DNA from 3 places in the Chromobacterium phragmitis genome. Region 1 is predicted to be linked to each of the others. Evidence: predicted binding sites of a transcription regulator. Region 1 holds the regulator's gene; each other region holds the start of a gene.
The links. Region 1 encodes FNR, which switches genes on or off when oxygen is low (the NO sensors DNR and NnrR bind a similar motif). Its sites were predicted from a motif close to TTGATNNNNATCAA; they were not measured.
Positions count from the first base shown of each region.

Region 2: DK842_RS16535 (4-hydroxyproline epimerase) is a predicted target of FNR. The motif match lies at 3,236-3,249, and genes of this name have one in related genera.
Region 3: DK842_RS09835 (universal stress protein) is a predicted target of FNR. The motif match lies at 3,926-3,939, and genes of this name have one in related genera.

Region 1 covers NZ_CP029495.1:653,163-663,507, forward strand. Annotated here, with positions in the region: gene rplI (50S ribosomal protein L9) at 93-542, opposite strand; gene rpsR (30S ribosomal protein S18) at 564-791, opposite strand; gene priB (primosomal replication protein N) at 797-1,096, opposite strand; gene rpsF (30S ribosomal protein S6) at 1,117-1,491, opposite strand; gene DK842_RS03280 (hypothetical protein) at 1,648-1,944, opposite strand; gene DK842_RS03285 (metal-sensitive transcriptional regulator) at 2,001-2,324, opposite strand; gene DK842_RS03290 (multicopper oxidase family protein) at 2,373-3,848, opposite strand; gene DK842_RS03295 (inositol monophosphatase family protein) at 3,980-4,771, opposite strand; gene DK842_RS03300 (RNA methyltransferase) at 4,918-5,679, shown strand; gene DK842_RS24220 (DUF1853 family protein) at 5,955-6,344, shown strand; gene fnr (fumarate/nitrate reduction transcriptional regulator Fnr) at 6,548-7,294, opposite strand; gene hemN (oxygen-independent coproporphyrinogen III oxidase) at 7,401-8,807, shown strand; gene DK842_RS03320 (methyl-accepting chemotaxis protein) at 8,987-10,345, shown strand, end outside.
Region 2 covers NZ_CP029495.1:3,486,783-3,497,127, reverse strand. Annotated here, with positions in the region: gene DK842_RS16545 (aldehyde dehydrogenase (NADP(+))) at 1-1,142, opposite strand, end outside; gene DK842_RS16540 (dihydrodipicolinate synthase family protein) at 1,166-2,113, opposite strand; gene DK842_RS16535 (4-hydroxyproline epimerase) at 2,169-3,095, opposite strand; gene DK842_RS16530 (AraC family transcriptional regulator) at 3,384-4,187, shown strand; gene DK842_RS16525 (hypothetical protein) at 4,287-4,676, shown strand; gene DK842_RS16520 (DUF3100 domain-containing protein) at 5,084-6,436, opposite strand; gene DK842_RS16515 (M20 aminoacylase family protein) at 6,453-7,667, opposite strand; gene DK842_RS16510 (LysR family transcriptional regulator) at 7,837-8,757, shown strand; gene cynR (transcriptional regulator CynR) at 8,747-9,634, opposite strand; gene DK842_RS16500 (carbonic anhydrase) at 9,742-10,345, shown strand, end outside.
Region 3 covers NZ_CP029495.1:2,078,280-2,088,624, reverse strand. Annotated here, with positions in the region: gene DK842_RS09850 (DUF2252 domain-containing protein) at 1-427, shown strand, start outside; gene DK842_RS09845 (methyl-accepting chemotaxis protein) at 581-2,191, shown strand; gene DK842_RS09840 (glutamine synthetase family protein) at 2,425-3,771, shown strand; gene DK842_RS09835 (universal stress protein) at 4,029-4,505, shown strand; gene DK842_RS09830 (TlyA family RNA methyltransferase) at 4,553-5,299, opposite strand; gene DK842_RS09825 (glycine betaine uptake BCCT transporter) at 5,694-7,226, shown strand; gene DK842_RS09820 (YceH family protein) at 7,293-7,922, shown strand; gene DK842_RS09815 (YfaZ family outer membrane protein) at 8,060-8,590, shown strand; gene DK842_RS09810 (hypothetical protein) at 8,827-9,993, shown strand; gene DK842_RS09805 (hypothetical protein) at 9,990-10,345, shown strand, end outside.

The DNA.
Region 1 (10,345 bases):
AAAATATTTGGTTGCGATTCGCAACTACATTTCTCTCAGACGCAAAAAAGCCCGCCGAAGCGGGCTTTTTTTGAAGATTCCCGAAACGGGAATTAAGCTTCGCCGACCACAACGATCTTGATCGGGGCAACCACGTCGTGGTGCAGGGCGATCTCGATGTCGTACTCGCCGATGGCCTTGAACGGGCCGTTCGGCAGGCGAACTTCATGACGCTTCACTTGCACGCCGAAAGCGGTAACGGCTTCGGCGACGTCAACGTTGGTCACGGAGCCGAACAGACGGCCGTCCACGCCAGCCTTCTGGGCGATGGTGATCACGGCTTCGTTCAGTTTTTCAGCGCGAACCTTGGCGTCGGCCAGGATTTCGGCTTGCTTGGCTTCCAGATCGGCGCGACGAGCTTCGAACTCTTTCAGGTTCGCTTCGGTAGCGCGCTTGGCCTTGCCTTGCGGGATCAAGAAGTTACGGGCGAAACCGTTCTTCACGTTCACCACGTCACCCAGTTGACCCAGGTTGGCAACTTTTTCGAGCAGGATGATTTGCATCTCTTAAGTTCCTTTCCCGGCTTAGTGCTGGTCGGTGTACGGCAGGAAGGCCAGGAAGCGAGCACGCTTGATAGCGGTGGTCAGCTGACGCTGGTAGCGGGCCTTGGTGCCGGTGATGCGAGCCGGGATGATTTTGCCGTTTTCGGCGATGAAATCCTTCAGGAGATCAACGGATTTGTAGTCGATTTCCTTGATGCCTTCTGCCGTGAAGCGGCAGAACTTCTTGCGCTTGAAGAGTTGACGAGCCATTTTGACTAACCTTTTACAAATTCAACGTATTCGATATTGAGTACCAACCGCGGATTGCGCAGGCTGCGTTGGCTGAGAAAACCGGTGACGTTCATCACCTGCCCCGCCAGTTTCCCGGCGCGTTTCTTGGCTTCCTCTCCCACCCACACTGCCTGTATGTCGCAGGCCACATCGCGCTCGAACCCGCCGGCGCTTTGCCGGGACTGGTGCTTCAGCCACATTTCCACTACCGGCAAGCCGGCGGGCGTGTACCTCAGCGCATCTTCGCGATCAACCGTGACGGTCAGTACCAGGCGATTCTGCAAGATCTAAGCTCCGGCCCGAATTAGGCGGAAGCTTCAACCTCGGCAGCCGGCTGGGCGTCCAGCAGGTTCTTAGCCTTTTCGTCCTTCATCATCGGGGACGCGTCGGTGATCGCGCGGTCCATCTTGATGGTCAGGTGGCGCAGAACGGCGTCGTTGAACTTGAAGGCGTGCTCGATCTCGGCCAGAGTTTCCGCTTGGCACTCGACGTTCATCAGAACGTAGTGAGCCTTGTGCAGCTTCTGGATCGGGTAGGCCAGTTGACGACGGCCCCAGTCTTCCAGACGGTGGATCTTGCCTTCGGCGGCCAGAACCATACCCTTGTAGCGTTCGATCATGGCCGGGACCTGTTCGGACTGGTCCGGGTGCACGATGAACACGATTTCGTAATGGCGCATGTGAACTCCTTTTGGCTATTCGTAGCCTTCCGCCATGCGATTGCGAAAGGCAAGGTAGTAAACCGCAGCATTCTACGCACTTTGCCGCGGCCAGGCAAATTTTAAGCGCGATTATTCAGAAACTTCCGCGCGGCGCGACGAAAAAACGCGGCGGATTTACAACTTCTTGTCGCGCTTGATATCCACCACCACGCCGTCCCGCAGCGTGACGATGGTGGTGTAGGGAATCTGGCCATTGGCCAGCCACGACAGCTGGCGGGTGGTGGACACGGTGGTCACGCCGCTGGCGAGCTTGCCCTGGCGGCTGTCGCTGCCGTAATCCGGCGCGCCGGCCATGGACACCACTTCGGCTTCCAGCATGCCGTTGTGCAGCTTGATGTAGGTTTCGAACGGGATCGGCGCCGCATGGGCGGCGCCGGCGAACAGCAAGGCGAGGCATACTGATTTTTTCATTTCAGACTCCCTAAATAAAGCGAAACCCGCCATTGCGGGCCTCCCGAAATGGCGGCTCAGCGCACTTTCTTCACCACGTCGATCAACTCGGTCACCATGCCGGTGGCGTCGCCTTGCTGCAAGGCGCGGGCGACGCAGCCCTTCATGTGGTTTTCCAGCAGTTGCAGCGCCACCGCGTCCATCGCCGACTTCACCGCCGCCACCTGGGTCAGCACGTCCACGCAGTAGCGGTCGGACTCGATCATGCCGCCGATGCCGCGCACCTGGCCCTCGATCCGCGCCAGTCGCTTCAGCAGCGCGGCCTTGCCCGGCTGCACCACGCTGCGCTCGGCCTGCGCCGCCTCATGGCAGCACTCCTGGGGAGAATGTGTATCGCCCATGACGGTTCCTGGATTTTTCATGTCGGCATTATCGCCCATCCCACCGCGCTAGGCACGAACATCCAGCATGCCCATCATGCCGGCGTCCTCGTGCTCCAAGATGTGGCAGTGGAACATCCGCGGCCCCGGCATGTCCTGACGGAAGCGCAGCCTCACCTTCTGCCCCGGCGGCACGTTGACCACGTCCAGCCAGGCGAGATAGGGCTCGCGCCGCCAGCCCTTGCCGTCATGGCGCTCGGTCACCTGGAACTGGGTGCCATGCAGGTGGAAGGGGTGGTCCATATCGGCCTGATTGTCGATTTCCCACTCCTCCACCGCGCCCACCTTGCCGGTGAAGTCCATCCTGTCCATGTCGAAGGTTCTGCCGTTGATCAGGAACATCGCCGCGGGATTGGCCATGTTCTCGCTGAAAACCACGCTGCGCTTCACCGCCGGTCGCGGCAGCGCATCAATGCGCCGCAGCTTGGCCGGCAGCGGCGCAGTCGCCACCGCCTCTCCGGCGTCGACCTCCGCCAGCGACAGCGCCTTGTCCTGCTCCGGCCCCATCATCTTGCCCCGCGCGTAGGGCAAGGCCAGCAACCCTGCCGGCAAGCCCGGCGCGAAGCGGCCGGTCACCGCCAGTTCCACTCTGCCTCCGGGCGGCACCAGCAAGTTTTCCACCCGCCGCGGCCGCTCCAGCAGGCCGCCATCCGTGCCCACCAGCCAGACTTCGTGCGCCGGCAGCGCCAGCTTCAACACCCTGGCGCTGGTCGCGTTCCAGATCCGCCAACGCTGCCGCTCGCCCACGCCCAGCGTCAGCCTGGGCTGCCAGGCGCCGTTGGCCAGCACGAACTGCCCTTCGCGGCCGTCCATTCTGTCCGCGTCGCTGCTTGCCGCGATGCCGCCATCGTCATCCAGCTTCAAGTCGGATAGCACCAGCCAGCGCTCCGGCAGATGGGCCAGCGGATCGTTGCGGCTCCTCACCACGAACACCCCCGCCAAGCCTCGGTATACCTGTTCGGAGGTGTGGCCGTGCGGATGCGGGTGATACCAATAGCTGCCGGCGCAACCGGCCGGCAAGGTGAAACGATAATCTCGGCCTTGGCCTGGCGCCACCGGATCCTGCGGGTTGCCGTCCTGATCTGCCGGGATCGGCAGGCCGTGCCAATGCACGGTGGTAGGCTGCGGCAGGCGGTTGTCGAAACGCAGGTTGAGCGTCTCGCCCTCGCTCAGCTCGATGGCCGGACCCGGCACGCTGTCGTTGTAAGCCCAGAACTCGGTCGCCGGCCTCCCCGACAGCAGGGGCAGCCTCACCGCCGCCGCGGTCAAGCACCCCTGCAGCGCGCCGTCCTTGCGTTCCAGCGGCAAGCGCATGAGCGCGGGCAGCGGCAAGCCGCTGGCCAAACCCAGCTTTCCGGCGGCGGGCATGACGCCGACGTCCATTGATCCATGTTCCCGATGGCCGGCCGCGGCCAGCGCCGGCCTCGCCAACCAAGGCGTCAACGCCAGCGCGGCGCCCCACCTCATCACATCGCGTCTTCGCATGTCGCGCTCCATTCAAATACCCCCACAAGGTATATTGGGACTAGAGCCGGGAAAAAGACAACAGTTCCGCGCGCTGTGCGCAAAAAAAAACGGCAGACCGGATGGTCTGCCGTTTTCGATGCGGGTGCCGCTTACTTGGAAACGTGGGGCGCCAACAGCTGCAGCAACTGCGCCAACACTTTCGGGCTGCCGGCGACGATGTCGCCGGACTCGAACCAGCCCTGCTCTCCGGTGAAGTCGGTGACGATGCCGCCCGCTTCCTGCACGATCAGGCTGCCGGCCGCGATGTCCCAGGGTTTCAGGTTCAGTTCGAAGAAGCCTTCGGTGCGGCCGCAGGCGACGTTGCACAGATCCAGCGAGGCCGCGCCTTCGCGGCGCACGCCGGCGGTCTTGCCGATCACGTCCTTCAGCATGCCCAGATATTGATCGATGTAGCTCTGGTCGGAAACCGGGAAGCCGGTGCCGATCAGGCACTCGTTCATCATGAAGCGCTTGGATACCCGGATGCGGCGGTCGTTGAGAAAGGCGCCCACGCCTCGGGAGGCGGTGAACAGATCGTTGCGGCTCGGGTCGTAGACCACGGCCTGCTGAATCTGGCCCTTGTGCGCCATGGCGATGGAAATGCCGTATTGCGGATGGCCATGCAAGAAGTTGGTGGTGCCGTCGATGGGATCGATGATCCATTCGTATTCGGAGGAGCCGATGCCTTTGGCGCCGGACTCTTCTGCTAGAATCGCGTGCTTCGGATAGGCTTCGAGAATGACGTTGATGATCGCGTCCTCGGCGGCGCGGTCCGCCTCGGTCACAAAGTCATTGTGCTTTTTCTTCTCTACGCGAATGGTATCGAGGTTAAGCGACGCGCGCTGGATAACACTGCCTGCGCGGCGAGCGGCTTTAACCGCGACATTGAGCATCGGATGCATTGACGGCCTCTACACTTTAACGATGAGCGGATGTCCGTCTGATGACGCGACACCCGCTGGTAACAATCTGGGTTAAGGAACAAAAAAACCCGACGCCTGGGCGCGGGCTTTTGGTATATGCCCGCTATTTTAATGTGAAAACGCCAATGAATAAACCCCAAGTACCTGATTTTCTGCAAAACATCCGCGTGGTGCTGGCCCGCCCCAACCATCCGGGCAATATCGGCTCGGCCGCGCGCGCCATGAAAACCATGGGTTTGAGCCGGCTCTACCTGGTGGAACCCAAAGTGTTTCCCAGCGACGAAGCCAATACGCTGGCTTCGGGCGCGGTGGACCTGCTGGAGCGCGCCGTCGTGGTCGGTTCGCTGCGGGAAGCCTTGTCCGACGTCACCGTGGCCTGCGCGCTGACCAGCCGCCGCCGCGAGCTGACCACGCCGCTGTCCACCCCGCGCCAGACTACGCCAGAGCTGATCGCCCGCGCCCGCGGCGGCGAACAAGTGGCCCTGGTGTTCGGCAACGAAACCTTCGGGCTATCCATCGAAGAAGTGGAACAATGCAATCGGCTGGTGACCATCCCCGGCAACCCCGATTATTTCTCGCTGAACCTGGCGATGGCAGTGCAGGTGATGACTTACGAGCTGTTCAGCCACACCGAGGTGGACGTGGAATACCTTCGCGCCGACGGCGAAGCGGCGACCCAGAGCGAGGTGGACGGCATGTGCGGCCATCTGGGGCAGGCAATGGACGAGATCGGCTACTTCCAGCGCCGCAACAGCGAGCGGCTGATGCGCCGCATGCGCACCATGTTCCATCGCGCCGGGATGCTCCGCGAGGAGATCGACATCCTGCGCGGCTTCTACAAACAAGTGCAACGCGCGGCCGGCAAAGCCTCCGGCGATGCGGACTGAGCCAAGCTGCGATCTGCCCTACGCGCATCCCGCAGTGCGCGATCTCGCTTTTCTGCTGACCTTCCCCTCCCCTTGGAGATGCGACGCCGATCTTCCGCCGGAACGGCCGCCGGGCAGCTGACGGCGCCGCCAGGCTGGACCGCTCGCCCGGCGAGCTGGCGGCATAACTGGCCGCTCATCCAGCCACGCGGCCGGCAATCCATGCCGAACGGTTTTTTTCTTTCTGATTTCGCCATGCGCCGCACATCCACCTCGCGGCGAAAAATCTCAAAGTCATAAACAGAGAGCGGCGAACGGTAGGCGAATTCGACTGCCTGCTCTGGATGGACGGTGAGCCCTGGCACCAGGAAACCGCCAGCAAGCTCTACCCGCGACTGGACGACACGCCCGAAAAACGGGTCGGTCCCGGCCTCAATGACGCCTGGCGGCTGAAGGCGACCAAAACCGCAACACAGCTGCAGCGAGCCCTCCATCCCGACGCCGCCGGCGTCCTGCCTGACGGCCTCGAGCGTTGCCACGCCCCCTCCTCCGATCAGCTCCAAGGCTGGCACGCGCCGCGTGACGCCGCCTGGCCGCGGCGATGCGGCGGCTCGCGCTGGGGCTGGCTCCCGCTTGGCTGGAAGCGGAATGCTCGTATGGCGAGGACGCGCTGCGCGCGCGGCTGAGCGACGCCCAAACACCGCAACGGGTGGCGGAACTGCAGCCGGACGGCGGCGGACGCTGGCGCGGAGTCGCGCGCGGTTTCGCCACTGCGCCCGGCAGGCCCGAGCCGGAGCGGCTTGGGGTACTGCTTCGGCGCATCGCCCGGACATGAAAAAAGGCAGGCTCGAGCCTGCCTTTCCGATCCGGCGCCATGCCTGGCGGCCGTTTAGTGGCCGTTAGCGTGCATGCAGCCCGAGATCAAATCCTTCAGCGAATCCAACTGCACCAGCTGGATATGCTTGTGATCGACAGTGATCCAGCCCTGCTGCTGGAACTTGGACAGCGTACGGCTGACCGTTTCCAGCTTCAGGCCCAAGAAGCTGCCGATCTCTTCGCGGCTCATGCGCAGGATGAAATCGTTGGCGGCGAAACCTCGGGTGGACAACCGCTGCGACAAGTTCAGCAGGAAAGCGGCGATGCGCTCTTCCGCCTTCATGTTGCCGAGCAGCAGCATCACGTTCTGGTCGCGCACGATTTCGCGGCTCATCAGCCGGTAGAAATGATGCTGCAGGCTGGGGATATCGCGGCTCAGCGACTCCATGCGGCCGAACGGCAGCTCGCAGACTTCGCTGTCCTCCAGCGCCACCGCGTCGCAGCTGTGGTTGCTTGAGGAAATGCCGTCCAGACCCATCAGTTCGCCGGACATCAGGAAGCCCGTCACCTGCTCGCGGCCATCCTGGCTGGCGACACAGGTCTTGAAGAAGCCCGTACGGATAGCGTACAGCGACTTGAAGGACTCCCCGCTGCGGAACAGATACTCGCCTCGCTTCAAGCGGCGGCTCTGGCGGATCACCGTGTCCAGCTGGCTCATTTCCTCGCGATTGAGGCCGACCGGCAGGCACAGCTCGCGCAGACTGCAGCTGGAGCAGGAGATTTTCAGGGTTTGCAACGTGGTGTGGTTATGTTCAGACATGCTGTGTTTGCTACAAGCCGGGGAAGCTTGACCCTTATCAAGGCGGAATTCACAAGTTTTTCGCAAATTTACCAGTCCTCCAGAAGTTTTACCATCCGAATACGACATGAAAACTACCCACCCCTTCTCTCCCGCCCATTTCGTCTTCGATCGCGAGCTGATCGAGAGGCTGGATGGCGCGGGGCCAAGATACACCTCTTATCCGACAGCTGATCGCTTTACATCAAAGTTTTCGGAAGAAGATTATCTGAACAAACTGCGGCAGCGTCAGATTGGCGCCAACCGCAGACCTTTATCATTGTACGCTCATATACCGTTTTGCAACACAATTTGTTATTACTGCGCCTGCAACAAGATCATCACCAAAGACAGCGCCAAAGCGGATCAGTATTTGGATTACCTGGAGAAAGAAATCCGGTTGGTGAGCGAAGCGCTGGGCATCCGTGAAAAAGTGATACAGCTTCACTTTGGCGGCGGCACTCCGACCTTCTTGTCCGATGCGCAACTTGAACGGCTGATGGGCATACTCGGCACGCACTTTGAATTCCTAAGCGACGGAGAGTATTCCATAGAGATAGACCCGCGCAAGGTAAAACGCGAAACCATGCTCAAGCTGGCAGGATATGGCTTCAATCGCGTCAGCGTGGGGATACAAGATTTCGACCCGGCAGTACAGAAAGCGGTCAACCGGGTGCAAAGCGAGGAGGAAACCCGGGCGGTGATCGAGGCGGCGCGCGAAGGCGGCTTCAAATCGGTCAGCCTGGACCTGATCTACGGCCTACCGCTGCAAACTCGCGAAACGATGCGCGACACGCTGCAAAAGGCGCTGGCGCTCGACCCGGACCGCTTGTCGCTGTACAACTACGCCCACCTGCCCAGCGTGTTCATGCCGCAGCGCCGCATCCACGAGGCCGACCTGCCGGGAGCGGCGGTCAAGCTGGACATCTTGCAAGACGCGGTGAAGACCTTGACCGACGCCGGCTACGTGTTCATCGGCATGGACCATTTCGCCAAGCCCGACGACGAACTGGCCGTGGCCCTGCGCCAGGGCCGGCTGCAGCGCAACTTCCAGGGCTACTCCACCCACGCCGACTGCGACATGCTGGCCTTCGGCGTATCCGCCATCGGCAAGGTGGGCTCCTGTTACAGCCAGAACGACAAGTCGCTGGAGGGTTACTACGCGGCGCTCGACCAGGGCCGGCTGCCGGTGGTACGCGGACTGACGCTGAACAACGACGACATCCTGCGCCGCACCATCATCCAGGGGCTGATGTGCCGATTCGCCTTGTCGGTGGAAGCGATAGAGGAAATCCACGGCATCAATTTCGCCCAGTACTTCGCCGAGGAAATGCCCCGCATCCGCGAATTCCAGCAGCAAGGCCTGCTGTCCTTCGACGGTGACTTCCTGATGGTGGAGCCCCAGGGCCGCTTCCTGATCCGCAACATCGCCATGATCTTCGACCGCCACCTGCGCGAGCGCGAAACCCACGCCCGCTACTCCAAAACCATCTGATCCCCGCCTCACGGGCGTCCTCGCGGCGCCCGTTCGATTTTTCGTCGCCTTGGTGACTGCCCCTTAGTCGAGTTGCGCTTATTTTTTCCTATGTAATAAGCAAAATCACTTATACAAAGGGTATGCAAGCACGCCGGGACGCAAGCGCCCGGCCGCCCGCGTTCGCGAGGAGCCGTCCCATGTCCACCCCCATTGTCAGGCTGATGCAGCGCCTGAGCTACCCGCAGCGCTTCGCCGTGATCGGCGTGCTGTTCGCGGCGGCGCTGCTTTACCTGGTCTACGGCCTGTTCCGCAGCAACCAGGACAATATCGAATCCACCGCCAAGGAAAAAGTCGGCGTCGTCTACATGCAGCCGCTGACGGCGATGTTGGCGCAAGCGCAGCAAAGCCAGGAGACGGCGGTGCGCGCCTCGCTAGGCGACGCCCAGGCCAAGAACGACTTGCCGGCGGCCACACAGCAACTGCAAGCCAAATGGCAGGCGCTGCAGGCGGCCAACGACCAGGTCGGCCCGCAATTGGCCAGCGATGCCGCCTGGAAGGACGCGGCCGCCGCCTGGGACAAGCTCAAAGCCACCCAGGCCGCCCAGCCATCACAATGGATAGCGGCCTACGGCGGGTTCAGCGACAAACTGAACAACCTGATCGGCGTCATCAGCGACAATTCCAACCTGACGCTGGACCCCGACATCGATACTTATTACCTGATGGACGCCTCCACCGCCAAGCTGACCACGCTGATCAGCCATCTAGGCGAGGCCAACGCCATCGCCGCGCTGGCCGAGGCCAACCATCCGCTGGAGGCGGCGCAGCGCGACCGCCTGGTGGAATTGCGCCCGCTGATCGGCGAGGTCAACGACGGCTTGGCCAGCGACATAGGCAAAGCCGTCGCCTACAACGCCAGCCTGAAGCCGGAAATGTCGTCCCAAGCCGACAAGCTGGCGGCGACGCTGAAGAGCCAGTTGCCGACGATAGACGACGCGGTGGGCGGCAAGACCGGCGCCAGCAGCCTGAAAGTGGCCGGACACAGCGCAGACGGCGCCCAGGCCGTCTCCGCCTACATCGCCAGCGGCCTGCAGCAGTTGGACCAATTGCTGCAGGCGCGGATAGACCGCACCGCCAGCCAGCGCAATACCTACATCATCATCGGCGTGGCCGCGATGCTGCTGGCCATTTTCCTGTTCCACCAGCTCTATCTGTCCATCACGCTGCAACTGGGCGGGGAGCCGATGTACGTGCAGCAGGTGGTGGAGCAACTGGCATCGGGCCGGCTGGACACCCGCATTCATCTGCGCGACCGCGATGAAACCAGCCTGTTGGCCGCCATCCGGCGGATGCGCAACCAGCTGCGCGAAACGGTGTCGCAACTGCTGGAAACCTCGCGCGAGGTAAATCATGCGGCATCGGCCATGGCGGAAAGCGCGCAAAGCATCACCGCCAGCAGCAACCAGCAAAACGAGGCCGCCGCCAGCATGGCCGCCGCGATCGAAGAGCTCAGCACCAGCCTGTCGGTGTGCGCCGAGCAATCGGAACAGGCCGAC
Region 2 (10,345 bases), 2.0 Mb from region 1:
TCCCGCGCGTCGGCCAGCCACAGCTGGGCCTGGCACTGGTTCGGCCCGGTGGCTGGCAAGCCGGCGGCCACCAGGCGAGCATGGCCGGACAGCGCGTCCACACCGGCCTGGTAAGCGCGGAAGATGCCGGGCGTCAGCATGGTCTGCGCCGGGCTCTGCCGCAGCAGCGCGGACGCGGCGGCGATGAAACCGTCCAGCGCCGGGCCCTGCTCGGCGATGATCAAGCCGGGATTGGTGCAGAACTGCCCCGCGCCCAGCGTCAGCGAGCCGATGAAGCCCTGCGCCAGCGCCTCACCGCGCGCCCGCAGCGCAGCCGGCAGCAGAAACACCGGATTGGTGGAGCTCATTTCCGCGAACACCGGAATTGGCTCCGGCCGGCTTTGCGCCAGCCGGCACAAGGCCAGGCCGCCGCCGCGCGAGCCGGTGAAGCCCACCGCCTTGATGCGCGGATCGGCCACCAGCGCCTGCCCCGCTTCGCGGCCGTCGCCGAACAGCAGCGCGAACACGCCGGCCGGCAGCCCGCATTTCTCCGCCGCCCGTGCGATGGCCCGCCCCGCCAGCTCGCTGACGCCGGGATGAGCGCTGTGGGCCTTGACGATGACCGGGCAGCCGGCCGCCAGCGCGGAAGCGGTGTCGCCGCCGGCCACCGAGAAGGCCAGGGGGAAATTGCTGGCGCCGAACACCGCCACCGGCCCCAATGCCACCTGGCGCTGGCGCAGATCGGCGCGCGGCAGCGGCTGGCGCTGCGGCATGGCCGGGTCTACCCGCGCGTCCAGCCACTCACCGGCCCGCAGCGTGCGGGCGAACAGCCGCAGCTGGCCGCAGGTGCGGCCGCGCTCCCCTTGCAAGCGGGCGCGCGGCAGGCCAGTTTCGGCCATGGCGCGTTCTATCAGCGCATCACCCAACGCTTCCAACTCGTCGGCGATGGTTTCGAGAAAGCGCGCCCGCGTTTCCAGCGCGGTTTCGCGGTAGGCGTCAAACGCCTCCCAGGCCAAGGCGCAGGCCTGCTCCACCTGTTCGCGGTCCGCGCCGGGGTAGCCCGGCTCCAGCGGCTGATCGGTGGACGGGTCTATCGCCCGTATCCTCTCGCGGCGGCCGGCAACAGCCTGCCCGCCGATAAGCATCATGCCTGTCAGATTCATCATGTTTCCTGTGTGATTAAGCGTCAGGCGACGTTCTGCTCGGCCGACCAGTGGCGGTACCACTCGCGGAACAACGCGTACTGGGTTTCGGCATAGCGGCGCTGGGCGGCGCTCAGCGTGTCGCTCTCGTTGAAATGCAGCGCGTATTCCTTGTCGCCGTTCAGCACCATCAGGTGCTTGTAATACAGCACCAGGTCGCAGCCCTCGTCGAAGGAGGACAACACGGCCAGCGCCGATTCCAGCTCGCCGGCTCGGCGGCGGGCAACCGCGTCGCCTCTGGCCGCGGCCTTGCCCAGCGCCACCAGATGCAGCACTTCGCGCGGCAGCGCGTTGCCGATGCCGGTGATGGCGCCGGTGGCGTTGCAATTGACGAAGCCGTGCACCACCTGGGTGTCCACCCCCACCATCAGCGTGACTTCGTCATCCTGGGAAGTGATATGCTCGGCGGCGTAGCGCAGGTCGGCGGCGCCGCCGAACTCCTTGAAGCCGATCAGATTGGGATAGGCGCGGCGCAGCTCGAAGAACAGGTCGGCGCGGGTGGCGAAGCCGTAGTAGGGGCTGTTGTAGATCACCGCCGGCAGCTTGGGCGCGGCGGCCAGAATGGCCGAGAAATGCGCCTTTTGCGCGGCCGGCGACGCGCCGCGCGACAACACGCGCGGGATCACCATCAAGCCATGCGCCCCCACCCTGGCGGCGTGGGCGGCGTGGGAAACCGCCTCGCGGGTGTTGACGGCGCCGGTGCCCACGATGGTCGGCACCCCGGCGGCCGCCAGCCGCGCCACGCCCTCCTGACGCTGGGCCTCGCTCAGCAGCGGCCAGTCGCCCATCGAGCCGCAGTACACCACCGCGCTCATGCCCAAGGAAACCAGTTCCTTGCCCTTGGCCACCAGCGCGTCGAAATCCGGCTGGCGATCGGCGGTGCACGGGGTCATCAGGGCCGGGATGCAGCCGGTGAAAATGTTATCGCTCATAGTTTTGCTCCTTGCGGCATTCATTCAGGTGGTAAAGGTAACGAGAGGCGCGGGCTCAGATGCCCCACGCGAAGGGGTCTTGCTCGTCGATCAGCAATGTGGCGCGCGCCGTGATGTGGGCGCGGCCGGTGATGTAGGGGCGGATGAAGTCGCCTTCCCGCTGGTAATGGCCGATGAAGCGGCTGCCGGTGATGCCGGCCTGCACCCACTCTTCGCCTTCGGCCAGCTTGCCGTCGGCGGCCAGGCAGGCCAGCTTGGCGCTGGTGCCGGTGCCGCAGGGGGAGCGGTCGTAGGCCTTGCCGGGGCACATGACGAAGTTGCGACTGTCGGCGTGTTCGTCGTCGGCGAACAACTCCACATGATCGATGCGCGCGCCGTCGGCGCCGGTGACGCCCTGCGCTGCCAGCGCCTGCTGCACGGCCCAGGTAAAAGCGCTCAGCGCCTCGACATTGTCCAAGCGCACGCTCAGGCCATGCTCGGCCACCAGGAAAAACCAGTTGCCGCCCCAGGCAATGTCGCCGATCACCATTCCATGGCCGGGCACCTCCACCGCCGCCTGCCGGCGGTAGCGGTAAGCCGGCACATTGCGCAAGGTCACCGAGCCGTCTTCATGCAAGACGGCGCCGACCGTCCCCACCGGGGTGTCGATCTTGTGCGGGCCGGGCCTTATCCAGCCCAGATAATGCAAGGAAGCGATCAGGCCTATGGTGCCGTGGCCGCACATGCCGATGTAGCCCGTGTTGTTGAAGAAGATCACGCCGCAGACGGCGTCGGGCGAAACCGGCTCGCAATACAGCGCGCCCACCAGCACATCATTGCCGCGCGGCTCCAGCAGGCAGGCGCGGCGCCATGGGTCATGCCGCTCTCGCAGCGCGTCGCGCTTGTCCGCCATGCTGCCGCCCGGCAGCGCGGGGAAGCCGCTCAACACCAGCCGGGTGGGTTCGCCCCCGGTGTGGGAGTCGATGATCTCTATCTGTTTCATTCGCTTGTCCATGCAGAAAACCCGTCCAGTCCCCGGCCGCCCGCGCCGTTGTCTCGCAGCGCGTTGATTCCATTGCCTCTCCGCGCCGCATCCCTGTTCAATGCCACCCCGCTAGCATGGCCGCGTTGCCGCCCGCGATCTTGATGGCTATCATCAGTGGCGATGACGAAATCGGCATAGTTCGCGTTTCCGCGGGTCTGGCGAACGGGATAGGCCTGATGCCAGGCCGGAGGAGAAGGGATTCGCGAAAACGGCGCGGCGCTTGGCGCGTCTAGAAAGGCGGGAGGAGTGACGAACGAAACCGTGGAAAGGATCGCCCGCTGGCGGAACGGCATCCGCCCGGCGACAATGGACGAGCTGCTGATCGGCATCGCCCCGCTGATGCCGGTGCTGGACCTGATCCCCAACGCGGCCATCTTCGTCAAGGACAGCCAGGCGCGCTATCTCAGCGCCAATCAGACGCTGGCGCAGCGCTGCGGGTTGAAAAGCCTGGAGCCGCTGCTAGGCAGGACCAGCGCGGAAGTCTTCCCCGCCCAGCTGGGACTGGTCTACACCGCGCAGGACGTCAAAGTGCTGCAAGACGGCCAGGTGCTGGAAAGCCAGCTGGAACTGCATCTGTTCAAGAACCGGGAGCCGGGCTGGTGCCTGACCTACAAATGGCCCTTGCGCGACCGGCAAGACGAAATCATCGGCCTGATAGGCATCTCGCTGGACCTGCAAGCGGCCAGCAAGACCCACCCGGCCTACACGCGCCTGGCCGCGGTGGACGAGTTCATCCGCCGCCACTTCAGCCAGCCGGTCACCATGGCGGAGCTCACCGCCATCGCCGGCCTGTCCACCGCCCAGCTGGAGCGCTACTGCAAGAAAGTGTTCCACCTGTCGCCGCGGCAAATGATACTCAAGGCCAGGCTTGAGCATGCGCATCGCTTGTTGCATCAGGACATGGCCATCACGGACATCGCCCTGCGCTGCGGCTATACCGATCACAGCGCCTTCAGCCGCCAGTTCAAGGCGCTGACAGGCATGACGCCGCGCCAATACCGCCAGGAGCTGGGCCTGCGAGGCCTCAGGCTTGGCCCAGCCGGAGAATAAGCAAGCCCAGCCCCCAGGAAGCAAGCCGGCGCCAAACGCAACCTCCGGCAGCAAACGCTGTCACAATGCGATGACCCATTTCTGAACACGGAGCGTTTGATGAAGTTTCTCCTGTCCGCCGCCGCGCTGCTGATCTCCACCGCCGCCATGGCCGCAACGCCGGCCAAGCCCGTCATCACCGGCAACATCCTGCGTCTGGATTCCGCCTGCGATTTCACCGAAAGCAGCCTGAACATCCAGCGCGACAACCTCTCCCTGAGCGCCACGCTCAACAAGCTAGCCGCGGCGCGCCTGCAGCAGGCCACCGGCGACTTCCTGAATCAAAGCATGGTGGTGGTGATCAACGACGTGCCCGTCAGCGCTCCGGTAGTCCGGACCGTGATCAACACTGGCAAGGTTCAATTCGCCCTGGGACGCGACGCCGCCGCCCAGCTGTTGCCCACGCTGCTGGAAACCACCTGCATCCGGGAGACCCCGGCTCCGCGCTGACCCCTCAAGCCGCGGCGAAAACTCGCCACAGCCCCACCCCAGGCAGCCCCATCCGCGCCCAACCCATAGCGCCTGCCCGGTTGCGCAAAGCGCCTGAGGTGTTTGGCGAACGGGCAGGCATGGGCGTGTATGCCGGCTTTGCGTATGGTTTGGAGCGGGTGCTGGATAACTGGGCCGGCGCGCTAGCCGCTGTGGCGAAAAGAAAAAAGGCCGCGCAAGGCGGCCGCAAAGGGGGTAGATGGTTGAATGTCGCCAAATCGATCATTCAATTAATGACAATTTAGCACATCAGCATCAGTCAGCAAGCGAACTTGACTTAATTTTTATTAAGTTTCGCTTGTTTTTTTACAAAGCAAATACAATAAAATCTGGCAATCTATCTGACTTTATTGCCAATTTCTACAATATTAATGCCCCAACTTCAGCGTAAAAAGTATATCGCTGACCAGCGCCGAGCCTAGGAAGGTGCCGCTGAACACCAGGATGGCGATCACCAGCAGGCGCAGCCCGTCGCGCTTGAAAATGGCGGCCTCGCGGCGGGTCACCGCCAGGCCTGCGTAAGCCAGCACCAGCGTCGCGCAGGCCAGCACGTCCACCTGGCTGAAGCATTGGTTGCGCCATTCGCCGCCAGGCAGGCCCGGCAGGCTGGCCAGCACGCCCAGGATGGACAGCCAGATCAGCGTGGGGATCTTCAACGGCAGCCAACGGTTGAGCAGATAGCTGGCCAGGCAAATCCCCAGCACCATCGCCACGCCCGGCAACACCATGGCCAGTTCCTTCTTGGGGCCGATCAGGTGGCTGAGCACGATGATGGCGCCCGCCATCAATAGGTTGGCGACAAAACCGCCCAACCCCAGCGCCGGCTCTTCCGACTTCAGCAGCTCGGCGTCGGCGGCGTCCATCCGGATGGCGGCTTGCGGCCTGGGCGCGCGCAGCCGGCTCAGCAGCGCGTACAGCTTGTTGGCGAACGGCAGCGCCACATAGATGCCGAACAACACGCCGGTCGTGGTGGTCAGCAGATTGCTGGCCGCGGCCAGCGCCATCAGCGTGTCCTTTTGTTCCGGCAAGGCGGTGATCAGGGTGCCGGCGCAGGCCGCCATCATGCTGCCGCTGCCCACGCCGCAGGCGATGGCCAGCGCCTTGTCGCTGAACAAGTTCCAGGAGTGGACGATGGGCACGATCAGCGAGAAGAAGATGGTGCCGAACATGGTGCCGATGGCGTAGACGCTGAGCGCGCCCATGCCCTCCGGGCTGCGCAGGCCGTAGCGCTCGGAAATCACGGCGATATTGGGTTCGCGGTCGATGGAAAACGTCGCGCCGACAGCCTCTCGACCCATGCGGAACAACAGCACCGCCACCGGCATCGCCACCAGCGCGGTGGCGACATTGCCCAGCTCGTGGAAGATCAGCACCGGCCCGGCCGCGACGATGGCGCCGAACTGCGGCCCCAGCAGCGTGGCCAGCTTGGTCACCAGCGGCAGCACCGCGATGATGATCACCTGGCTGAGCGTGGCGCCGATGTCGCGGCGCACCCAGCGCCCGGCCAGCGGGTTGACGCTGGGATTGCACGCCATGCCCAGCACGAAGGCGTACAGCAGCGGCAGCAGAATGATGCTGCCCTTGCCCACCGAGAATTTCTGCACGTAAACCAGTTCGGCGACAATCACGATGCCTATCGCCGCCAAGTGCGCCAGGCGGTTGAAGCTTGTGGCGGCGGAAGCGCCGCCGCCCTGCAATTGTCCTACTCCCGCGTGAGCCATCGTCTCTCTTCCTTCTTTATTGTTCTGCCGCCTTGGCCGCCGGGGCCAGCGCGGTTTCCGCCAGTTTGATCCAGTACGCCGCGCCTATCGCCAGCGCCTGATCGTTGAAATCGTAATGGGGACTGTGCAGCCCGGCTCCCGGCGCCGGCCCGTCCACGCCCAGCCAGGCGTAGCAGCCTGGCCGCGCCTGCAGCATGAAGGCGAAGTCCTCGGACGCCATCGACGGCCGCATATTGGTGCGAACATTTGCCACACCCAGCAGGCTCGCGGCGACGTCGGCGGCCAGGCTGGTTTCGGCCTCGGCGTTGATGGTGGCGGGATAGCGGTACCAATAGTCCATTTCCGCCTCCACGCCCATCGCCAGCGAGATGCTGTCCACCAGCGCGCGCATGCGGCTTTCTATCACCGCCTGCGCGGCGGGATTGACATAGCGGACGGTGCCGCGCAACAGGGCTTGTTCGGGAATGATGTTCCAGGTGGAGCCCGCCTCCACCTGGGTGACGGACAGCACCGCGCAGTCGAGCGGATCGACGTTGCGGCTGACGATGCTCTGCAGCGCGGTGACCAGTTGCGCCTGCGCGACCACCACGTCGCGGACGCGCTCGGGCATCGCCGCATGGCCGCCCTTGCCGCACAAGCGGATTTCGAACAGGTCGAAAGCCATCATCATCGGCCCCGGATGCATGGCCATCTGTCCCAGCGGCAGGCCCGGCCAGTTGTGCATGCCGTACACGCCGTCAACCGGGAAGCGTTCGAACAGACCGTCTTCCATCATCTCCTGGCCGCCGCCCTCGTTTTCCTCGGCCGGTTGGAAAATGAACTGGATGGCGCCGTCGAACGACCGGCTCTCGGCCAGATGCTTGGCCGCGCCCAGCAGCATCGCGCAATGGCCGTCGTGGCCGCAGGCGTGCATGCGGCCGTCGTGCCGAGAGCGATGGGGCACATCGCCCTGCTCATGCAGATGCAGCGCGTCCATGTCGGCGCGCAAGCCTATCGCCCGCTTGCCTTCACCCGCGCGCAGCGTGCCCACCACGCCGGTGCGGCCTATGCCGGTGGCCACTTCCAGGCCAAAGCTTCGCAGCAGTCCTGCGATCTTGCCGGCGGTGCGATGTTCATCGAACGCGGTCTCCGGATGGCGGTGCAAGTCCTGCCGCCACGACGCCATTTCCTGGACGGCGGCGGCGGACAGCATCGCGTATCCATCCAGCCGGCCTTGCCTGTCTGCGTGCATACCCTTCTCCCGATTCTCCGCGGCATCATCGCGTTGGCGTGAATAACCACACAGAGAAAATACCTTGTCATTATGAGCGGCGATTTTAAGCAAATGACAAACAATTCTCCAACATCATAAAATGGTTTCTTTGTTGCCTTTAAGGCAACACAACTAATCAGGATGAAACATGGAGTTCAACGATCAGCGCGTGCGCTACTTCTTCGAAGCCGCCAGGCTGGGCGGCGTGCGCGCGGCGGCGGACAGGATGGATATCGCGGCGTCTGCCGTCAGCCGGCAGATCCGCCAGCTGGAAGAGGAATTGGGAACCGTTCTGTTCGAACGCCACCGCCGCGGCTTCCAACCCACCGAGGCCGGCCACCTGCTGCTGGACTACCACCGCAAGCAGCTGAGCGAGCAAGAAGCGGTGCTGACCGCCTTGCGCGAACTGAAGGGCATACACCGAGGCCATGTGGCGGTGGTGACCGGCGGCGGCGTGATCAACGATCTGATCGACGCCATCCATCCCTTCTCGCAACGCTATCCGCAGATCACGGTGGGCATCGACATCCAGGGCACCAACGACATCGTCCGCGCGGTGCTGGAAGATCGGGCCCACGTCGGCGTGGTGTTTTATACCTTGCCCAATCCGCTGCTGCGCGTGCACCGCAGCTCGGTGCAACCCCTGTACGCGGTGGCCGCGCCGGATCACCCGCTTGCGCGCGCGCCGCGCCCCATCAGCCTGGCCGAACTGGCCCGGCACAAGCTGGCGCTGCCGGACGTGAGCTTCGGCGTGCGCCAGATTCTGCGCGACGCGGAAAAAGCGGAGCAATGCCAGCTGGAACCGGCCATCGTCACCAACTCCTTCCGGGTGATGGTGGAATACGCGCTGACAGGCCAGGCGGTGACGGTGCAGCCGCGCTTTTCGGTGCGGCGCGAGCTGGAAAGCGGCCAATTGCTGGCCATCCCCATCGAGCAACGCAATCTGCAGCAGGCAGAGCTGCACCTGATCACCCACCAGGGCCGCAGGCTGAGCTCGGCCGCCTCCAGGCTGCTGGAAATGCTGGCGGGCTCGATGCCCGCCTTCCGCGACGCTCCGCTCAACCTGTAGCCGGATCGAAACCGCGCGCGAAACCGGCGAAGGCGCGAGCCGCCGCGCTGCGATAACCATCCCGCTTGAGCAGCAGCGCCGCGCGGCGGGAGGGCAAGGGCGGCAGCAGCGACAGCCGCCGCAAACCAGGCTGGCAGAACGCCGCGGCGGACGGCAAGATGCCGGCCAAGACGCCATGGCGGATGATCTCCACTGCCGCGCCTATGCTGTTCACCTCCATCGCCACCCGCGGGCGGACACCATGGCGCAGGCAGTAATCGTCGATGTGGCCGCGGGTGACGAAATCGGCGCTCAGCAACGCCAGAGGCAGCGCGGCGAGATCCGCCGCCGACAGCGCGCGCGCGGCCAGCGCCGCCGGGTGCCCCTCGCCGGCCACCAACGCCAGTTCTTCCTCCAGCCATGGTTCCGCCTCCACATCCAGCGTCCGCGCCGGCGCGAAAGCGATGCCGATGTCCAGCGCGTCGTCGGCCAAGCCAGCTTCCATCGCCTCTTGCGACATCTCCCGCACATTCAGCGCAATTCCCGGGTGGCGCGCGTGAAAGCCGGCCAGCAGCGGCCCGGCCAGCCAGGCGGTGAAGGTGGGCGTCATCGCCAGCCGCAGTTCGCCGCTTCGCAGCGACGCCACGTCATGCAGCGCGCGGCGACCGGCCTCCAGCTCGCGCAACGCGCGGCGAGCGTATTCCCGATACGCCTCGCCGGCGTCGGTAAGGCGCAGCTGGCGGCCCCCGCGATCGAACAGCTCCGCGCCCAGTCCCTCCTCCAACTGGCGGATCTGTTGCGACAGCGTGGGTTGGGAGACGAACAGCGCCTCGGCGGCGCGGGTGAAATTGCGGTGTTCGGCCACCGCCAGGAAATAACGGATATGTCTCAGCAGCATGCCGCAACCATTAGAAAAACCAATAGAAAGGATAATTTATCAGTCTTGGACCCAATTGTAAGCCAGGCGCATCATCGGCCCATCGCTTCATCTCACGGAGAACCGCCATGCAGGACATCCTCGCCGGCATCCTCAAATTCCAGCGCGAAGCCTACCCCGAACGCGCCGATCTGTTCCGCCGCTTGGCCGGCCAGCAAGCGCCGCGCGCGCTGTTCATCGCCTGCTCCGATAGCCGGGTGGTGCCTGAGCTCCTCACCCAGCGCGAGCCGGGCGAGCTGTTCGTCATCCGCAACGCCGGCAACATCGTGCCCGGCTACGGCAAGGAGCCCGGCGGCGTGTCCGCCAGCGTGGAATACGCCGTCGCCGCGCTGGGCGTGGAGGACATCGTGGTCTGCGGCCATTCCGACTGCGGCGCGATGACGGCCATCGCCCACGACAAGGACCTGAGCGGCATGCCGGCCGTCGCCGGCTGGCTGCGCCACGCCGATTGCGCCAAGGCCATCCACGCCGGCCGGCCGCACGCCGACGCGGACGGCAAAGTGGCGGACATGGTGAGGGAAAACGTCATCGCCCAGCTGGCCAACCTGCGCACCCATCCCTCGGTGGCGCTGGCGCTGCAGCAAGAACGACTGCGCCTGCACGGCTGGATATACGACATCGCCAGCGGCGACATCCTGGCGCTGGATCAACAGCGGCGCCGCTTCGTGCCGC
Region 3 (10,345 bases), 1.4 Mb from region 1:
GCGGCCATCGGTGCTGGAGCCGTTCACCCAGCCCTGCGCGCACGGCAACCAGGGCAAGCGCGTGGTGTTCGGCCAAAGGCTGATGCAGGCCACCAGCGACCTGTTCCTGGGCTGGACTCAGGGCGCCGACGATCGCCATTTCTACATGCGCCAGCTGCGCGACATGAAGGCCGCCCCGGCGCTGGAAACCTTCTCCAATGCCGAGGAACTGGCCAGCTACGGCCAGGCCTGCGCCTGGACGCTGGCGCGCGCCCACGCCAAGTCCGGCGGCTGCGCGGCCGAGATCGCCGGCTATCTGGGGCAGTCCGACAAGTTCGACCAGGCGTTGGCGGACTACGCGCAGGCCTACGCGGATCAAGTGGAAAAAGACTACGCGCTGTTCGACGCCGCCGCGCGCTCCGGCCGCTTGCCAATCTCCCAGGCATGACGCGGGATTAGGGAAAATTGCAATGTTGATATTTGCGCTCTGAACTAGACTGTAACAACAGAAACGCATAATCAGCCGGCGAGGCCCGCCCGAAAGCGGACCGCGCCGCCGCCGCGTCGCCGGCGGTTTGTTCCCCTACTCCGAGTGTCGAAAATGCAGCTGAATACCCGCCTGATCATCATCATCATCGCCAGCCTGCTGGCGTTGCTGGGCCTGTCCACCGTCGCGCTGCTGTCCACTCGCGCCACCCTGCACGAGGAAAAACGCGACCAGATCGTCCACCTGTTGAAAATGGCGGAGAACAGCCTCACCCATTTCCAGCAGCTGGAAGCCAAGGGCATGCCGCGCGCCGAGGCTCAGAAGCAGGCGATCGCCGCGCTGTCCGCGCTCAAGGTGGACGACATCTACTTCTTCGGCCGCAACCGCGAGCACCGCGTGCTGTTCCATCCCAGCAAGGACCGCGTCGGCAAGGTTGACATGGGCAGCAAGCTGCCCGATGGCCGCACCACGGTAGAGGCCTACGACGACGCGATGAAGGACTCGCATTACGGCGTGCTGGTGATCCAGACCAAGCGCAAGGGCAGCGGCGAACAGGAGTTTCCCAAACTCAACGGCGTGTTCCGCTTCGATCCCTGGGACTGGACGATAGGCACCGGCATCTTCATCGACGACATCGACCAGCTGTTCTGGAGCGAGGCCCGCACCCTGCTGGCGGTGGCCGCGATCTGCGTGGTGGCGCTGGGCGCGCTGGTGGGCTGGATGTCGCGCTCCATTCTGCAGTCGCTGGGCGGCGAGCCGGGCTACGCCGCCGACGTGGTCAAAGCGATCGCCGACGGCGACCTCAGCATCGACATCCAGGTCAAGGGCGGACCCGACAGCCTGCTGGGCGCGATGGGCGACATGCGCGGCAAACTGCGGCAGATGATAGACGAGATCGGCCGCGCCACCTCCAGCATCAACCACTCCTGCCACCAGCTGTCCAGCGACATGGACAAGGTGCATGAGGTGTCCGGCATCGCCAGCTCGTCCACCACCTCTGCCGCCGCCGCCATCGAACAGCTGTCGGTCAGCATAGACCACGTCAGCGCCAGCACCCGCGACACCGAGGCCGGCGCGCGCGACACCGCCCAACTGGCCAGCGAAGGCAAGACCCTGGCCGGCAACGCCGCCGACGGCATCCGCCAGATCGCCGACCAGATCCACGGCGCCAGCGACATGGTGGGCCAGCTGGCCGAGCGCAGCCGCAGCATCAGCAGCATCGCCGAAACCATCCGCGACATCGCCAACCAGACCAACCTGCTGGCGCTGAACGCCGCCATCGAGGCCGCCCGCGCCGGCGAAATGGGCCGCGGCTTCGCCGTGGTGGCCGATGAGGTGCGCAAGCTGGCCGAGCGCACCGCCACCGCCACCGACGAAATCAGCAGCATCGTGCAGGCGGTGATCAACGAAACCGGCAACGTCTCCGGCCGCATGGACGAAATCCGCCCGGCGGTGCAGGCCGGCGTCGACCAGGTGCAGCAGGCGGCGGAAACGCTGGAGTCGATCAGCCAGCAGGCGACCACGGCGCTCGAGCACGTGCACAACGTGGTGGTGGCGATGGGCGAGCAAAGCCAAGCCGGCACCAACATCGCCGGCAACGTCGAACAGGTGGCCGGCGTAGTGGAAGAAACCCAGAACTCGGTCAGCCACGCGGTGGAAGCGGTGCGCGCCATCGATCAGCAAGCGTCCAATCTGCATCAGACCGTCAGCCGCTTCCGCCTCTGACGGGCGCCATCTCCGCCCGGGACGAGAACCTCGCCCCCGCCCCGGGAAAACGCGGCCGGCCCCGCTGAAAGCGGGTGTCGGGGCCGCCCTCTCTCCCGTTGCCGGCGGCGCGGCGCATCGCCGCACTTGCCGCCGCCGTTGCGGCTGGCATAATGACTGCGGACACATGCTCCATGACAGCAAGAACAACACCGAGGACGGACAGGAATCCCGCACGCTCAGTGGAGAAATGTATGTCTGATGTCCGCCTGCCCGCAGGCCTAGCCGAATGGCTGCAACAGCGCAAAGTGAGAGACGTCGAGCTTGCCTTTGCCGACGTCCACGGGTTCCCCCGTGGCAAGACCCTGCCCGCCGCCGCCTTCATCCAGGGGCAGCAGCTGCGCATCGCCCGAGCGGTGCCGCTGCAAAGCTGCATCGGCGAATTCCCCGATTACAGCTACTACGGCGAGCACGACCCGGACGTCACGCTGGCGCCGGACTACGGCACGCTCAAGGCGGTGCCGTGGGCCAGGACGCCGCGCGCGCTGGTGATCTGCGACTGCGTCGACCACGACGGCAGCCTGTCGCCGCTGGCGCCGCGCTCGGTGCTCAAGCGGGTGCTGGAACGCTATGCCGCGCGTGGCTGGACGCCCATCGTCGCGCCCGAGCTGGAGTTCTACTTGTTCGCCGCCCACGAGGACCCGGCCCGGCCCTTCCAGCCTCCCCGCCTGCCCGGCGGCCGCCGCGAGGCCGGTTTCGACGCCTTCGGCTTCTCCGCGCTGGGCGAACTGGAAGCGTTTTTCGACGAGCTGTACCAAGCCTGCGAGACGCTCGGCATCGCCACCGACACCTGCGTGCACGAAATGGGCCCCAGCCAGTTCGAGATCAATCTCAAGCACGGCGACGCGCTGAAACTGGCCGACGATACCTTCCTGTTCAAGACCGCGCTGAAGGAGATCGGCCAGCGCCACGGCCTCAGCGCCGTCTGCATGGCCAAACCGCTGCCCGGCGAGCCCGGCAGCTCGATGCACATCCACCAGAGCGTGGTGGATCAAGCCGGCCGCAATGTGTTCAGCGGCGCCGGCGGCTCGGAAAGCCAGGTCTTCTTCGGCTTCATCGCCGGCCTGCAGCGCTTCCTGCCGGAATTGATGCCGATGTTCTGCCCCAATCCCAACTCCTACCGCCGCTTCGTCAAGGGCATGGCGGCGCCGGTCAACCTCAGCTGGGGGCTGGACAACCGCTCGGTGGGCCTCAGGGTGCCGGTGTCGGGCCCCGAAGCGCGCCGCGTGGAGAATCGCCTGCCCGGCTGCGACGCCAACCCCTACCTGGCGCTGGCCGCCAGCCTGGGCGCCGGCCTCGCCGGCATCGAGCAGGGCCTCATCCCGGACGAGGCCGCGCACGGCAATGTGTTCAAGCAGCAAGCCGCCAGCCTGCCCGCCACATTGGACGCCGCCTGCGCGGCGATGGCCGCCGGCTGCGCCGAATCGCTGTTCGGCGCGGATTTCAGCCGCGGCTATCTGGCGGTGAAGGAGGTGGAGCTGACCGACTACCACCGTCAGGTCAGCACCTGGGAGCGCCAGTATCTGGGATTTCTGGTTTAGCCGGATCGCCCTGCGCGGAGGCAGGGCTGGCCGCGGCGGGGCAAGGAGTCCGCTTCGCGGACAAGGATTTTCTCGGCGCGTCCGACCGCCAGACGGGCCAGGGGACGGCGTCGCCAGCCCCTGGCCCGCCCTCGCCCATGAAACATTCGTTTCATTGCCCTGGATCAATACCCGCGCTCACCCGGCGAGACACTGCCGCCCCCATCGGGGTATGCTATAAGCATCCCACCGGCAGCAGTTTGCGAAGGAGCAAGACCATGTATCGTCACATCATCGCCGCGATAGACGGCAGCAACAACTCCGACAAGGCCCTGCGCGAAGCCATCCGCGTCGCCAAATTCACCGAAGCGCGCCTGACGCTGATCCACGTCGCCAGCCTGCGCGACTTGGCCGTTGACAGCCTGGGCGTCTACGCCGGCGATCCCGGCTACGATCTGGCGCTGGAGCAAGGCCAGGAGGCGCTGGCCCGCGCACAGGAAATCGCACGCAACGCCGGCCTCGGCAATGTCGTCAGCCATCTGGAGAAAAGCTGGGAAGGCGGCCATGATCTGGCCGATCTGCTGATCGGATACGCCAGCGCCCAGCAAGCCGACCTGATCGTGCTGGGCACGCACGGCCGCAGCGGCCTTGCCCACCTGTTCATGGGCAGCTTCGCCGAGGACATCCTGCGCCGCAGCCAATGCCCGCTGCTGGTGGTGCGCAGCACCGAGGACGACGACATCCGCGTCGAGTAACCCCCGCGCCGGCTTTCCAGGCCCGCCTCGCGCGGGCCTTGCCGCGCTCAGCGCCGCGCGGCGTGGACGAAGAACTCGCGATTGCCGTCCCCGCCCGTGATCGGACTGTCGAACCAGGCCAGCGTCTGCATGCCCTGCCCGGCCAACACACTGTCTATCTTGTCCTTCACTTGCGGGTACAGGCTTTCGTCGCGGACGATGCCGCCCTTGGACAAGCCCTCGCGCCCCACCTCGAACTGCGGCTTGACCAGGCTGAGCAGGCGGCCGCCCGGCTTCAGCAAGGGCAACGCCGACGGCAGCACCAGGTTCAAGGAAATGAAAGACACGTCGCACACCATCAGATCAAAGCCATCGCCTTCATTGGCGGCCAGCAGCGCCGCGCGGTCCAAGGCGCGGGCGTTGACGCCCTCGAAATAGCGCACCCGCGCGTCTTCCCGCATCCGCGGGTGCAACTGGTCGTGGCCGACGTCCACGCCCACCACCCGGCGCGCGCCGGACTGCAGCAGGCAGTCGGTGAACCCGCCGGTGGACTGGCCGACATCCAGCGCGGTCCAGCCCGTTATTTCCAGCCCGGACGCGGCGAGCGCGCCCTGCATCTTCAGCCCGCCGCGCGACACGTAGCGGTCCGCCTCGTCGGCGACCACGGCGAATTCGGCGTGGGGCGGAAACTTCTGGCTGGGCTTGCTCACCGGCGCGCCCTGGCAGCTGACGCGGCCGGCCGCGATCAGGTTTTGCGCCGCGGTGCGCGAAGCCGCAAGCCCTTGTTCCACCAATAAAACATCCACTCGAATCATGTTCGCTCCCGACAGCCGTCTTCCAATGAACGCGACAGGTTGGCGAAGCCGCCACTCGCTGTCAAGCGGCGCCCCCGGCCCGCTCGTCATATGTAAAAAACCATTGCGAATGTTTACAAGAAAACGCTAATAATGATAGTCTAAAAAGCAATTGATTGATTTTGTTCAACTATTCAGCCATCGTTCATTATCATGAACAGGACATCCCGCGCCAGACGGCGCCGGATTATCCACCCATGCTGTCTCGCCCCGCCAGCGTCCGGCTCTCGCCCGGGCGGGGCTCTCGCGCCGGCGGTTGCCGGCCTCGCCCGCGGCCCTAGCCGCGTCTCACGTTCACCATCCATCACGGCAGCGTCCCCGCGCGGGGCAGCGCGCCGCCATGCAAGGAGTGCCGATGGTCCTACGCCTGTCTTTGTTGTTCGCCGTATTGTTCGCGCTCTGGGGCGCCATCGCCCCGGAACACATGACCCATGCCGCCAGCCAGTGGCTGAGCTTCACCATTTCCCGCTTCGGCTGGTTCTATCTGCTGTCGGTGTTCGGCTTCCTGCTGTTCGCCCTCTACCTGGCCTTCGGCCGCTTTGGCCACATCCGGCTGGGCAAGGAGGACGACGAGCCCGAATTCTCCCGCCTGAGCTGGTTTTCCATGTTGTTCTCCGCCGGCATGGGCATCGGCCTGGTGTTCTGGGGCGTGGCCGAGCCGCTGTCCCACTTCGCCACGCCGGCGAGCGCGTCCACCGCGCCGGAGTCGGCCGAGGCCGCGCGGCTGGCGATGCGCCACGCCTTCTTCCACTGGGGCCTGCACCCGTGGGCGGTGTACAGCCTGACCGCGCTGGCGCTGGCCTATTTCAAGTTCAACCGCGGCCAGAAGGGCCTGATCAGCGCCGCCTTCCGCCCGCTGCTGGGCGACCGCGTCGACGGCCCGGTCGGCGTCGCCATCGACGTGCTGGCGGTGCTGGCCACCGTGTTCGGCGTCGCCACCACGCTGGGCTTCGGCACGCTGCAGATCGAAAGCGGCCTGGAAATGCTGTTCGGCCTGACGCCGTCCCCTTCGCTGACCGTGGCCATCGTCGTCATCGCCACCGCGCTGTTCCTGCTGTCGTCCTTGACCGGCCTGTCGCGCGGCATCAAGTGGCTGTCCAATCTCAACATCATTCTGGCCATCCTGCTGTTCCTGGCCGTGGTGCTGCTCGGCCCCACCGGCTTCATCTTCGACACCTTCACCACCACGCTGGGCGACTATCTGGGCAATCTGACCAGCACCAGCCTGCGCATGACGCCGTTCACCCAAGGCACCTGGATGGCCAACTGGACGCTGTTCTACTGGGCCTGGTGGGTCACCTGGGCGCCTTTCGTCGGCATGTTCATCGCCCGCGTCTCGCGCGGCCGCACCGTGCGCGAGTTCATCGTCGGCGTGCTGCTGGTCCCGGCGCTGGCCAGCTTCGTCTGGTTTTCCGCCTTCGGCGGCACCGCGCTGGACCTGCAGCTGTTCGGCGGCGCCGATCTGGTGGCCGCGGTCAAGAACGACGTTTCCACCGCGCTTTACGTGATGTTCGAACAATTGCCCGGCGGCCGCCTGCTGTCGCTGCTGGCGATGACGCTGGTGATCATCTTCTTCGTCACCTCGGCCGACTCCGCCACCTTCGTGCTGGGCATGTTCACCAGCGGCGGCGATCTGAACCCCAGCCACCGCGTCAAGCTGATCTGGGGCGTGCTGCTGGCCGCCATCGCGCTGGTGCTGTTGCAAAGCGGCGGCCTGAAGGCGCTGCAGGCGGTGCTGATCGTCAGCGCGCTGCCCTTCATGCTGATCATGATAGGCATGGCGGTGTCGCTGTACCGCGCGCTGGACGAGGAGGAGCACGACAGCCGCCTGCGCGAAATCCGCCGCCTGCGCCAGCTGGAGGCGCTGGAAAAACGCCAGCAGGATTGACCATGCGGCGGGACGGCCGGCGGATTTGATGCGATCATGACAGCATTGTCTCGCCATGGAGGATGTATGGACACGCATCAACTCGACCCGATAGAGGTGCGCGTGCTGGGCGCGCTGCTGGAAAAGCAGGCGCTGACGCCCGACGCCTACCCGCTGACGCTGAACGCGCTGGTCGGGGCCTGCAACCAGCTGACCAGCCGCGAGCCGGTGATGCAGCTGTCCGAGGCCGACGCCAGCGCCGCGCTGGACGCGCTGATCGCCAAGAAGCTGGTGGCCGAGCGGCTGCCGGCCGGCAGCCGGGTGGCCAAGTACGAGCATCGCCTCAATTACGAATGGAACATCGACGGCGCGCGTCTGGCCGCGCTATGCCTGCTGACGCTGCGCGGCCCGCAGACCGGCGCCGAGATCCGCGCCCGCTCCGGCCGCATCTACGGCTTCTCCGGCGCGGACGAAGTGGAAACCGCGCTGAACGCGCTGGCCGACAAGTACCCGCCGCTGGTGATGAAGCTGGAGCGCCAGCCCGGGGAGCGCGAGGCGCGCTGGTGCCATCTGCTGTGCGGCGAGCCGCAGATCGTTCCGGTCCAGGCCTGCGAAATGATAGACGTGGGCCTGACCGGACGCGTGGCGGCGCTGGAGGCGGAAGTGGCGGCGCTGAAAGCCATGGTGCTGTCGCTGGAGCAACGCTTGAACGGCTGAGCGGCCCCGCTGCCCGGCAACCCGGCGATGCCGGGTTTTTTCATGCATGGCGCCCACGCATGCCGACTCTGCGAATGAACTTGTTTTTTAGAAATCAGTCACTACCTGTTGTCAGTCGAACCAACAGGAATCACCGCATGAAGCATTTCGCACTCGCCCTGGCGCTCGCCGGCCTCGCCGGCGGCGCCCACGCCGCCGACTACATGTTCGGCGCCGGCAACGGCGCCCAGCAATTCACCCGCACCCCGGACGGCTTCGGCCTCGGCCTCAACCTGGACTACCTGCGCGACGACCACAAGGGCAGCGCCGGCGGCGCCGGCCTGGAGTTCGCGCTGCCGCTGGGCCCGCTGACCGTGGCCGGCGGCGGCAAGCTGATGGCGCTGTCGCCGGACAGCGGCTCCGCCACCGCCGCGCTGGTCGGCGGCCGCGCCAGCTTCGATCTCGCGCCCAAGGTCAAACTGTTCGGCCAGGCCTACTATGCGCCCAGCGGCCTTTCCAGCGGCAGCGTCAACCGCGTCAACGACTACGCCGCCGGCGTGCGCTGGAACGCGTTCGGCCCGCTCAGCCTGGAAGCCGGCTACCGCTACTTCGACATCCGCCGCGACAACGATAGCCGCAGCCGCAAGCTGGCGGACGGCGCCTACCTCGGCGCCGGCATCAGCTTCTGATCGCCGCCGCGTTTCACGTCTAGGCATCCGCCCCGCGCTGCCGAGCCGCGGGGCGGCCGCCCTCCTTCTCCCCCGAAAAAACGACGCTTTTGTTCGCGATCAAGGCCAGCGCCCTATCGCCGTCATTTACAATATTCAAAAAAGATTATTCCTAACGTATACTGTGCCGCTTCTCATATGGCACATGTTTAAAATTCATGCTCAAAATGCGCATGGATTGCGAAAGGAATGCTTTCTTGATACCCACGCTACGCTCCTTATGGCTGGTCGCGGGCCTGTTGCTGGCAGCATCTGCCAGCCAGGCCGCCAGCGTCACCTTTGCCGGTCTGTCCTATTCGGGCGACAGCAAATCCATCCCCGCCCGCTTCCCTTACAGCCTGAGGCTGGAAAAAGCCCAAGCCTCGCGCGGCAACGCTCTTAACAAGCAGCTGGCGGCCAAGCTGGCCGCCGACAAGCCCAGGCACTTCGAGCTGAACCCGCAAGGACTGACCTCGCTGAAAGGCCAAGACCAGGCCGTCGTCGCCACCTTGCTGATCACGGGAGAGACTGTCTCCGCGGAGCGCTTCGGCGATGTCGCCAAGCTGATGACCCAGGTGCGAGCCCAGGCGATGTTCTTCGACTTCAAGAGCATGACCGTGCTGCGCTCCTATCCTCTGAGCTTCGCCTACCTCGACCTGATCGATCATTACCCCAACGAGCGCGAGATGCAGGAACGCTTCGCCACGCTGTATTACGGCGACCAGGACAAGCCCGGCATCCTGCAGCGCTTCGCCGACGTGATGCGCGACGCGACCGTTCCGGACCAGGTGCCGCGTTTCCTGCAGGTAGCCAAGGTGCGCCTGGGCGACGACGCCCGCAAGGAGCTGCCTCCCGAGCTGGCCCGCACGCCCGGCACCGCGGAAACCTGGGCCGCGGACCTGTTCGCGGAAAACCTGTCCAGCAAGACCGGCGTGCCGCTGCTGCCTTACACCAAGGGCTACGCCATCGGCAACACCCTGTCCATGCGGGTGTCCGAAGGCGATGTGTTCATGCTCAAGCTGCCGGAAGCCGATTACGCCATCACGCTGGACATCCCCAAATTCCGCCACATCAAGAGTGGCGAAGTGCCGGCCGGAACCAGCTACATCTACGGCGCCTACGCCCACGTCAACATTCAGGAGCCCGTGTCCGGCAAGAACTACCTGGATGCCGACTTCAAGAACGGCGAAGTCAAGCTGGTGCCGGCATCGCAGGACACCATCGACGACTTTCCCGCCTACCACGAAGCCATCAAGGGACTGTTCGCCAAGCTGGCCGACAACCTGGCCGGCAATCGCAGCGACTGGCTGAAGTCGTCCACCGCCGCCTCCGACATCGACAAGCAGATCCACTCCACGCAACAATTATTGAAAGCCTGCAAATGATCCGTAGTTTTCTGATCGCATTCATGATGCTGTTCGGCGCCCAGGCGCTGGCGGCCACCGCCACGGCCAAGGGTCAGGCCACTGTCAAATACGAATCCTCGCTGTTCGGCAAGAAGGTCACGCCCGAAGTGCGCGCGCAAGCGGTGCTCCAGGCGCAACTGAAGGCCATCGACAAGTATTACGCCGAGGCGGGCGACGCCCAGTCGCAGAACCTAGACGCCATCCGCGAGAAAGTGAAAGCCGACCCGGACCGCTACATCCTGGAAACCGCGATCCTGAACGAGGAAGACCGCCCCGACATGGGCCAGTACACGGTCACGCTGCGCGCCACGCTCAACGTGTCGCAGTTGAA